Regions from separate parts of the Hymenobacter cellulosivorans genome, predicted to be linked through region 2. Evidence: riboswitches for the same ligand, from Rfam matches in the RefSeq annotation. Region 2 holds a riboswitch; each other region holds the start of a gene.

Region 1 (3,269 bases), 1.2 Mb from region 2:
GGAACTCAAGTGGAACATGGCCTTGAAGGCGGTGCTGGCCTTGAGCTCGGCCCAGGTGGGCGTGTCGAGGTAAAAGCCCTTGTCGCCCCAGCCGAAGCCCACGTACTGGGCCGACGCGTCGCGGGCGGGCGTGTTGTCGAAGGGCACCAGCGTGGTCCAGTCGATGTAGCGGGTGCGCACCGGCGTCACAATGTCGGTGTGCACGCCGTTGGAGAGGATGTAGATGTCCACGTCTTCGGCCGGGTCCTGGTCCTGGGCGTTGACCGGAATGCGGGACAAGGCAAACGAGGAGGCGACGTAGAGGCCGGCCACGGCCACGAGGGAGCCAAGGGTGTAGCCGGTTATTTTCAGGGCGGTTTTTACTCCGGGGTGCATAGGGTGCAGAAGGGCCGGGGCGGTAGCTGTAAGCAGCTGGCAGTGTAAAAAGCCGCCGCCCGGCCGGTGAGGATGAACGAGGAAGACAAGCAAAACGGCTAACCAGCGCCCAGGCGCCGAAACCGTACCGACACCTACTGCTTTTGCCCGCATTAGGTTAAGCTGCGGCAGGAGCGGGCCGGCTAGGGCAGGTAACGCAGCGGGGGCTTGGTTGAAACAAGGGAACGTCCTTCCGAGTGCAGGGAGGAACCGCGCGTGCTGCCGTTGCAATAGTAATACAATTGCCTTTGCACGTGAGATGTCTCGCTTCGCTCGACATGACGTTTTTATTGCTCCCGGCCCACTCCCAATGGGTTCCCGGCCGCGGTGGCTGCCCAGGCGGACTGCCTGGCACGCCTTCCGGTGGTGAATTTAGCGGCCCGGTTGCAAATCCGGCCCGGGCCGCGCTACCTTTGCGCCATCAATTCTTTCTGCCCAAAGGATTGTTTTTATACAGAGGCGCTGAGAGACAGGCTCCGCGAAGCGCCGGCAACCCCCCGCCCCCTGGCGGAACGGTGCCAATTCCTGCCCATATAAAAACAAGTTGCCGTGGATTGCTTCCCCCGCCTGCCCGTTGCTGTTTGTGTTGCCGCCGTATCTGCTGCGTCCCTGGTGACTGTAGCCGGCAAGCACGGGTGTTGTTGCTGTTGCTGAAGCGCCGGGCACTAGCCCCTGCGGCCCCCGTGCCGCCCGGCTCCCGCGTCTGCGGAGCCATTGCCTCGTAATCTTTTCTATCTCCGGTTGTGGCCGGGCTCTGCGCCGTTGCGCGGGCCGGCCGTTGTTGCAGCAGCGGCTGGGCCGCAGCCGGAACCTTCTTCACCTCTGAGCGGGCTGCGGCGCGTTCCTACCTCTTTTTATGCTTAAAAAATCACTGGAGCTGCTTCGCATCGAGGCGGCCGAAACGGGAGCCGGTACCCTCAAGCGCAGCCTGGGCGGCTTTAGCCTGGTGGCCATCGGCATCGGAGTTATTATCGGGGCGGGCTTGTTCTCGCTCACCGGCATTGCCGCCGCCAACAACGCCGGCCCGGCCGTCACCTTGTCTTTTCTGGTAGCCGCCGTGGGCTGCGCCTTTTCGGCCTTGTGCTACGCCGAGTTTGCCTCCATGGTGCCCGTTGCCGGCTCGGCCTACACCTATTCCTACGCTACGATGGGCGAGCTGTTTGCCTGGATTATCGGCTGGGATTTGATTCTGGAGTACTCGGTGGGAGCCGCCACGGTGGCCATCAGCTGGTCGCAGTACCTGGTCAAGGTGCTCGACAAGTTCAACCTGCACATTCCGCCCCAACTGGTGATGTCGCCCTTCGAAACGGCCAAGCTGGCCGATGGCGGCACCGTCACGGGCCTGGTCAACATCCCGGCCATGCTCATCGTGCTGGCTATTACGGCCATCATCATCCGGGGTACCTCGGGCTCGGCCTGGTTCAATGCCCTGGTCGTGACTTTGAAGGTGGCCGTCGTGCTGGTGTTCATTGCCTTGGGCTGGCAATACATTGACCCCGCCAACTACCAACCCTACATCCCCCAGAACACGGGCACGTTCGGCGAGTTTGGCTGGAGCGGCATCCTGCGCGGGGCCGGGGTCGTGTTCTTCGTCTTTATCGGCTTCGATATCGTGGCCACGATGGCCCAGGAAACCAAGAACCCGCAGCGCAACATGCCCATCGGCATTATCGGGTCCTTGCTGGTATGCACCGTGCTCTTCATTCTCTTCGGGCACGTGCTGACGGGCGTGGCCAACTATACCGAATTTAAAAACAGCGCCGCCCCAGTGGCTATTGCCATCGAAAAGACGCCCTACGGCTGGTTGTCCTCGGCCATTATCATCGCCATTCTCATCGGCTATACCTCTGTTATCCTGGTCGATTTGATGGGGCAGAGCCGGGTGTTCTTCTCCATGTCCAAGGACGGGCTCCTACCCAAAGTCTTTGCCGAGGTACACCCCACATTCAGCACCCCGCACAAGTCCAACCTGCTGCTGGGGGCCTTTATCAGCCTGTTTGCCGGCTTCGTGCCCATCTCCGTGGTGGGCGAAATGACCAGTATCGGGACCCTACTGGCTTTCGTGATGGTGTGCCTGGGCGTGCTGATTATGCGCAAAAAAGAACCCAACGCTCCGCGCGGCTTCCGCACGCCCTGGGTGCCGGTGGTGCCTATCCTGGGCATTCTGACCTGCGTGCTGATGATGATTTCGCTGCCCCTCGACACCTGGTTGCGGCTCTTCGTGTGGCTGGCCATCGGCCTGGCCATCTACTACGGCTACGGTAAGAAGCACAGCAAGCTGGGCCAGGAGCAGGGCCAAGGGTAGGCGTATCCTAGCGGCTTGGTGGGCACCTCGCACGCGTGCGGAGCGCTGGTCAAGGGCTCGGCAGGCATTCCGCACGCGTGCAAAACTGTTTTTAAGGCCTTGGGAGGCATTCTGCACGCGTGCGGAACGCCTCCCAAGGCCTTTTTAGTGGCTCTTCACCGGTGCAGGCTGTCTGCCACGGCCTTGGGAAGCCTTCTTCACTGGTGAAGGGTGCCTCCCAGGGTCGTGGTGGGGCCTCTTCATCGGTGAAGAAGGTTTGGATGTACCGCGAAGTTTTACTTCGCGAGACGTTGAACGACCGTCGTGCTGACGGCGCCTACGCCTCGCGAAGTGGAACTTCGCGGTACAGCTTATTTGCGCAGCAGCTTTCGGAGCAACGGCTGGGCTTCGGGCACCAAGCCCAGCCCGAGCAAGGCCCCGCCGTAGAGCCCCGTCAGGACCGAGCCCCGCAGCAGCATGGTGAGCAGCTTGGAGGGCAAGGTGGGCAGCAGCCACACCAGCAGGCCGCTGCCGGCCGCCACGGCCAGCACCACCGGAATGCGCCAGGTAA
Region 2 (3,269 bases):
GCCCTTTTCTCAGAAGCATCGGCCTTCCTCATTACCGATATTCTGGCCCAGCTCACCCGCCCCGACTTGCCCGTGGGTTACGAAACCAGCGTCCGGCTGCCCAAAATTGCCTGGAAAACCGGCACCAGCTACGGCCGCCGCGACGCCTGGAGCATTGGCTATAATAAAGAGTACACCATCGGGGTGTGGGTCGGCAACTTCAGCGGGCAGGGCAGCCCGGCCCTTACGGGCTCCGATATTGCCACGCCCCTACTCTTCGACCTGTTCAACGCTGTGGCCTACAATTCACCCAACAACTGGTTTCAGCCCCCGGCCAGCCTCGACTTCCGGCTAGTATGCGCCGAAACCGGCCGCCCGCCCGGCGAGAATTGCCCCAACCAAATTATCGACTACTTCCTACCGGGCGTGTCGGCTAGCCTGCGCTGCCAGCATCAGAAAGAGGTGCTGCTCTCCGCCGATGGCCAATACACTTACTGCCGGGCCTGCGCGCCGGCGGCTGGCTTCCGGCGTGAGTTATACCCGAATCTGCTGCCCGAAGTAGCGGCGTTTAAAGAAGCCCAGGGTATTCCTTACCGCCGCCTGCCACCCCACAATCCCGGCTGCCAGCTTGTGCGCGGGGGCCGGGAAAAGGCGCCCAGCATCACTTCGCCCCTGGCCAATACCGAGTACGTACTTAACAAAGGTGAGCAGCAGCAACTCTTGCTCAGCTGCGCCACCGACAACGAGGTGCGCCAGGTGTCGTGGTACATCAACGACCAATTTTTGCGTACGGCGGCGGCTACCGAGCGGGTGTTTTTCCGGCCGTCAGCCGGCGTACTGAAAATTTCCTGCGCCGATGACCACGGCCGCAACACTAATATTCAGATTGTGGTGAATGAGCTGTAGCGCTCCAGCCACACATCCGGCAGCAGACTTTCTTGTCGGTTGACAATTCTGCCCCACCTACTTTTTGGCAGTGTGTCAGTCTACCAACCGATGCCGAATATGGCCCTATCCCTATTTAAACACATAAAACCAGTCAAAAATCATAGCCGAATGGCATTCGCATTATTACCTAAAGTTATAATGTAAGTTTATAGCACTATCCCCTGCTTTCGCTATTCAACGTTCTAGTATACAAATTGATGCATAGCAATTCACACAAACATTATTACTTCCTTTCACTATAACTTGCAATTATAAAACTCCTGCTATTACCTTTGCAGAGTCAATTCTTTACCCATCAAAGGATTGTTTTTATACAGAGGCGTGGAGAGACAGGCTCGACGAAGCGCCGGCAACCACCGCAAATGCGGAACGGTGCCAAGTCCTGACCATATAAAAACAACAACGTCGTGAAAACCTTGTCCAACGCCCGCACACTCTCTCCCACCTCCGCTGCTCTACAGCCTGGATGTTGTGGCATGATGTGCTGTCGGTGTTGCTAGCAGGTCACGCCCCCTTTTTCTTCCTGCCCGTGCCGACGTTCAGCCCGCTAAGCTGACTTCGCACCACCCTTTCCCGACTACCGCAGGATAGTCTGCCTGATTTCGCACAACTCCGCTGCGCCCAGGCTCTCCACGCCGCCGGCTTTTCCTCCCGGAAAAACCACATCCTCTTCGAAACATGCAAGTAGCCTCTGAGGCGCTGGTTACGCGCCTGCGCCAACAGCTCGCCGGGCTTTCCGCCGCGGAAATACTCGCGGAAGTAGCCGCCCAGTTTCCCGGCACCGCCATTTTCTCGACTTCCTTCGGCCTTGAAGACCAGATTATTACCCACCTGATTTTCGAGCATAACCTGCCTATCAAGGTTTTCACGCTGGATACGGCCCGCAACTTCCAGGAGACCTACTCCACCTGGAATAAAACCTTGCTGCGCTACGGCAAATCCATTGAGCCTTACTTTCCGCAGCAGTCGGCCGTCGAACAGCTTTTGCTCGAAAAAGGCCCAAACAGCTTCTACGAAAGCGTGGGAAACCGCAAGGAATGCTGCGGTATCCGGAAGGTAGAGCCCCTGCGCCGGGCCTTGCTGGGGCAGCAGGCCTGGTTTACGGGCATCCGGGCCGAGCAGTCGGCCAACCGCCAGGATATGCACGCGGTGGAGTGGGACGCGGGCCACCAGCTCATCAAGTTTCATCCGCTTTTCGACTGGACTTTCGAGCAGTGCTGGGACTTTGTGCATGCCCACAGCATCCCCTTTAACCCGCTGCACCAGCAAGGCTTCGTGAGTATCGGCTGCGCGCCCTGCACCCGGGCTATCAAAGCTGGCGAGGATTTCCGGGCCGGACGCTGGTGGTGGGAAGACCAATCGGCCAAGGAATGTGGCCTGCACAGCACCCACAACGGCCCCGACCCGGTGGTGGAGCCCGTCAACGCTTCGACTCTGTAAGCAGCATCCAATTTATACATCAGCGGGCAATCGGGCCTGCCGCGGCACTTAAGATTTACCTGAGCATGAGTACCCCTCACTTCGATTACCTCGACCGGCTGGAAGCCGAAGCCATTCATATTCTGCGGGAAGTTGCGGGCCAGTTTGAGCGCCCGGCCCTACTGTTTTCGGGGGGCAAAGACTCGATTGTGCTAACGCGCCTGGCCGAAAAGGCCTTTCGTCCCGGCCGCTTTCCCTTCCCGCTGGTGCACGTGGATACCGGCCACAACTTTCCCGAAGTACTCCAGTTCCGCGACGAGCTGGCGGCTCAATTGGGCGAAAAGCTCATCGTACGTAGCGTGGAAGACACCATCAAGCGGCAGCGCCTACGCGAGCCGGGCGGCAAGTTTCCCAGCCGCAACCCGCTGCAAACCTACACCCTGCTCGAAACCATCGAGGAATTCCAGTTTGATGCCTGCATTGGCGGGGCCCGGCGCGACGAGGAAAAGGCCCGGGCCAAGGAGCGCATCTTCTCGGTGCGCGACGAGTTCGGCCAGTGGGACCCCAAGCGCCAGCGCCCCGAGCTTTGGAACGTGTACAACGGCCGGATTCAGCGCGGCGAAAACGTGCGCGTGTTCCCGATTTCCAACTGGACCGAGCTGGACGTGTGGCGCTACATTCAGCGCGAAAACATTGCCCTGCCCAGCATCTACTTCGGCCACCCGCGCACCTGTGTGGTGCTGCCCAGCGGGCAGCTGCTCGGCCTCAACGAGCACCTGCGCCTCGACGAAACCGACGAAATCGTGGAGCGCCAAGTGCGCTTCCGCACCGTCGGCGACTCGACCTGCACCGCCGCCGTGGAAAGTGATGCGGCCACTATCGACGATATCATCGAAGACCTGCTCAGCGCCAAAGTCAGTGAG
Region 3 (3,269 bases), 2.0 Mb from region 2:
CAGCTCGGCGCCTTCGGGGCTTTTCAGCGTGAGTTTGTCGTCGGTCAGCGTTACCACATCAAAGCTGTTGCTGGTAGCAGCGCCATCGGGGGTCAGCATAATTTTCTTACCGGGCTGGTCGAAGGTGTACTTACCATTGACGGCCCCGGCGGGTGAAGTCATGTTGTACTGACCGTTGGCGAAGAACGTAAGCCGCTCGTCTTCCTGGGCGTCGGTCTGTTTCACTTTCTCGCCGCCGGCGCTGAGCTCTTTGTCAGTTTTCCAGACCTTGCTCTCCGTACCGTAGAGCATATTTACGCCTTCAACTTTACCTTCCTTGCTACCGCAGGCAGACAGGAACAGAACGGCCAGCGTCAGCAGGCTGGCGAGTAAGCGAAAGGAAGTGGGGAGAGTTTTCATGAGGAAAGAAAGGGTTTTGGGGAAGGACAAAAACAACCCGCCGCCGCCCAAATAGCGGCTAGCGTTGCGGTTCTTACGGGGCAGAAGCTAAAGAGTTAAGCCTAGCACGGCTGGGCTTAGGCGGCCACAACCAATTTCAACCCCGGGGCGTAATAGCCCCTGATACCGTGGCCGTCAGGCACATGCGGTACTGCCACTCTCCCCTCACCTTAACCGACACATACTCATGGGACTGTTCGATTTCCTCAGCAATAAAGGCGAAGAAAAACCGGTTCAACCCGCCGCCAAGCCCGCCGCCGGTGGCACCGATTTTTTCGGAAATAATAATGCCGCTGCCAACCCCACGGCGCAACCCGCCGCCGCAAAAGGCGACTCTTACACTGTGGTAAGTGGAGATTCACTCTCCAAGATTGCCAAAAACCACTACGGTGACGCCTCGAAGTGGCACCAGATTTACGAAGCAAACAAAGCTATTATTGGCGCTAACCCCGACCATATCGAAGTGGGTCAGCAGCTTACGTTACCTACCCTTTAGGTCCTTTTTTGCAGAAAAAGGTTGGAAACGCCGCCCGAGCTTCGGGCGGCGTTTTTTTCTGCCTGCTTTTTTGGAAAAGCAAAAAAACTTTTCGCAGAATTTGGTCTTCTCAATTCCATCTGTACATTTGCAGTCACCAACCCGGTACTCTCCCAGAACGATGGGACAGTTTGAAAGAATTTATACAGAAGCGGCGAGAGAACAGGCTCCCTGACCCGCTGGCAACCTTCATCTGATGAAAGGTGCCAATTCCTGCCCGCCCGGCGTAAGGCCCGCGGGAGCTATAAGTCGAGTACCATGGAAAACAACCCCGCTTCCGCTTTCATCTCCCCATCCGCTGCAGCCGCCTCTGTGCCCGCTGCCTCGCCGATGGGTTTGCGCGTTTTCGCCGCTGGGTTTTCGCCCCGGCTGGCCGCACGAATGCGAATGTGCAGTTGGTCCACGTGTTGTTGCTGTTGCTAGCCCACTGAGCGCCTAGCTTCTCCCCTTTCTCCTTTTTTCTGGCTTTCCCACCGTGTGCGGCCACTTGCTGGTGCACTTCGGCGCAGGGTCTGGCCGGGCTCCGCTGCAGCCTTTTGGGGCTCCGGATGCCTTCCTGGTTGCCGTCGCCATGACTCCAACCAGCTGACAATCTGAAACTTCATTTCAAAGACTTCTTAACTCAGCCGTATCATGTCCACGCAAGCCCTGCAATTCGAGACCCTGCAACTTCACGCCGGCCAGCAGCCCGACCCCGTAACCGGAGCCCGCGCCGTACCGCTTTACCAAACGACTTCCTATGTTTTCAAGAACGCCGAGCACGGGGCCAACCTGTTTGCGCTGAAGGAGTTTGGCAACATCTACACCCGGCTGATGAACCCCACCACCGACGTGTTTGAGCAGCGCGTAGCGGCGTTGGAAGGCGGAGTAGCGGCCCTAGCCACGGGCTCGGGGCAGGCGGCACAGTTTATTGCCCTGAACAACATCCTGCAGGCCGGCGACAATTTTGTAAGCAGCTCCCACCTCTATGGCGGCACGTACAACCAGTTTAAAGTGGCTTTCAAGCGCCTGGGCATCGAAGTGCGCTTTGCCGACGGCGACAACCCGGCTTCGTTTGAGCAGCTGATTGACGAGAGCACCAAGGCTATTTACCTCGAAACCATCGGCAACCCGAGCTTCAGCATTCCGGACTTTGAGCGGATTGCGGCCATTGCCGAAAAGCACGACCTGCCGCTGGTTGTCGACAATACCTTCGGGGCGGGCGGCTACCTGTTCCGGCCCCTGGAGCACGGCGCCCACATTGTGGTAGAATCGGCCACGAAGTGGATTGGCGGGCACGGCACCAGCATCGGCGGCGTGATTGTGGACGGCGGCAAGTACGACTTCGGCAACGGCAAGTTTCCGCAGTTCACCGAGCCCTCGGAAGGCTACCACGGCTTGGTATTCAACGACGTGTTCGGCAAGAATGGGCCGTTTGGCAACATTGCCTTCATCATCCGGGCCCGTGTGGAAGGCCTGCGCGACTTCGGTCCGGCCATCAGCCCCTTCAACTCCTGGCAGCTGCTCATCGGCCTCGAAACCCTGAGTTTGCGCGTCGACCGCACCGTGGAAAACGCCCTGCGCATTGCCACCTGGCTGGAGCAGCACCCGCAGGTGGAGAGTGTGAATTATCCGGGCCTAAAGAGCAGCCCCTACCACGCCTTGGCCCAGAAATACCTGAAGCGCGGCTACGGCGGCGTACTGACTTTCAGCATCAAAGGCAGCAAGGAAACGGCCACCCAGTTTATCGACAACCTAAAGCTAGTGAGCCACCTGGCCAACGTGGGCGACGCCAAGACGCTGATTATTCAACCCTCGGCTACCACCCACCAGCAGCTTTCGGAGGAAGAGCAGCGCGCTGCCGGCGTGACGCCCACTTCGCTGCGCCTGTCGGTAGGTATTGAACATTTCGAAGACATCCGCGCAGACTTGGCCCAGGCCTTCGACGCCGTGCGCAACGCTGCCCCCACGACTTCCGACGACGAGGAAGACGCCGTGGTGCAGCCCGAAGTAGAACACGCTGCCCCGCTGGAGGTCTAAAGTAGAGAGGAGACTTGGCGGGCAATGAGAGTGGCCCGTCTGCTCCGGCTACGGCAGCGCCGTGAATGGCAGGATGAGGAGTTGTGAGAGAGGAATCATCCTGACCATTCCGCAATAGCCCGGGTTGAGCCGGCAGAGGTCCACCAAAACCTTCATTGGGTGGGACTGATGCAAGACGGACCAGCCGGCTCAGCCCGCGCGCTATTGCATTGATATTAAAGCCCGCCGCTTACCAGCGGGCTGCCCAACCCGACCTATTGCCTCATGAATCAGCCTC

Evidence for each region. A riboswitch is a leader RNA that binds a small molecule or an ion and turns the genes downstream of it on or off. The one in region 2 is predicted to bind S-adenosylmethionine.
Region 1: another riboswitch for S-adenosylmethionine. It lies ahead of MUN80_RS15005 (amino acid permease); the one in region 2 lies ahead of MUN80_RS09720 (phosphoadenylyl-sulfate reductase).
Region 3: another riboswitch for S-adenosylmethionine. It lies ahead of MUN80_RS01590 (O-acetylhomoserine aminocarboxypropyltransferase/cysteine synthase family protein); the one in region 2 lies ahead of MUN80_RS09720 (phosphoadenylyl-sulfate reductase).

What each region holds. Positions count from the first base shown of each region.
Region 1 covers NZ_CP095049.1:3,532,767-3,536,035, forward strand. Annotated here, with positions in the region: gene MUN80_RS15000 (TIGR02117 family protein) at 1-375, opposite strand, end outside; SAM riboswitch class I at 861-954, shown strand; gene MUN80_RS15005 (amino acid permease) at 1,271-2,719, shown strand; gene MUN80_RS15010 (lipopolysaccharide biosynthesis protein) at 3,070-3,269, opposite strand, start outside.
Region 2 covers NZ_CP095049.1:2,299,726-2,302,994, reverse strand. Annotated here, with positions in the region: gene pbpC (penicillin-binding protein 1C) at 1-885, shown strand, start outside; SAM riboswitch class I at 1,234-1,324, shown strand; gene MUN80_RS09720 (phosphoadenylyl-sulfate reductase) at 1,606-2,367, shown strand; gene cysD (sulfate adenylyltransferase subunit CysD) at 2,433-3,269, shown strand, end outside.
Region 3 covers NZ_CP095049.1:347,295-350,563, forward strand. Annotated here, with positions in the region: gene MUN80_RS01580 (hypothetical protein) at 1-399, opposite strand, end outside; gene MUN80_RS01585 (LysM peptidoglycan-binding domain-containing protein) at 626-934, shown strand; SAM riboswitch class I at 1,112-1,224, shown strand; gene MUN80_RS01590 (O-acetylhomoserine aminocarboxypropyltransferase/cysteine synthase family protein) at 1,607-2,992, shown strand; gene MUN80_RS01595 (homoserine O-acetyltransferase family protein) at 3,257-3,269, shown strand, end outside.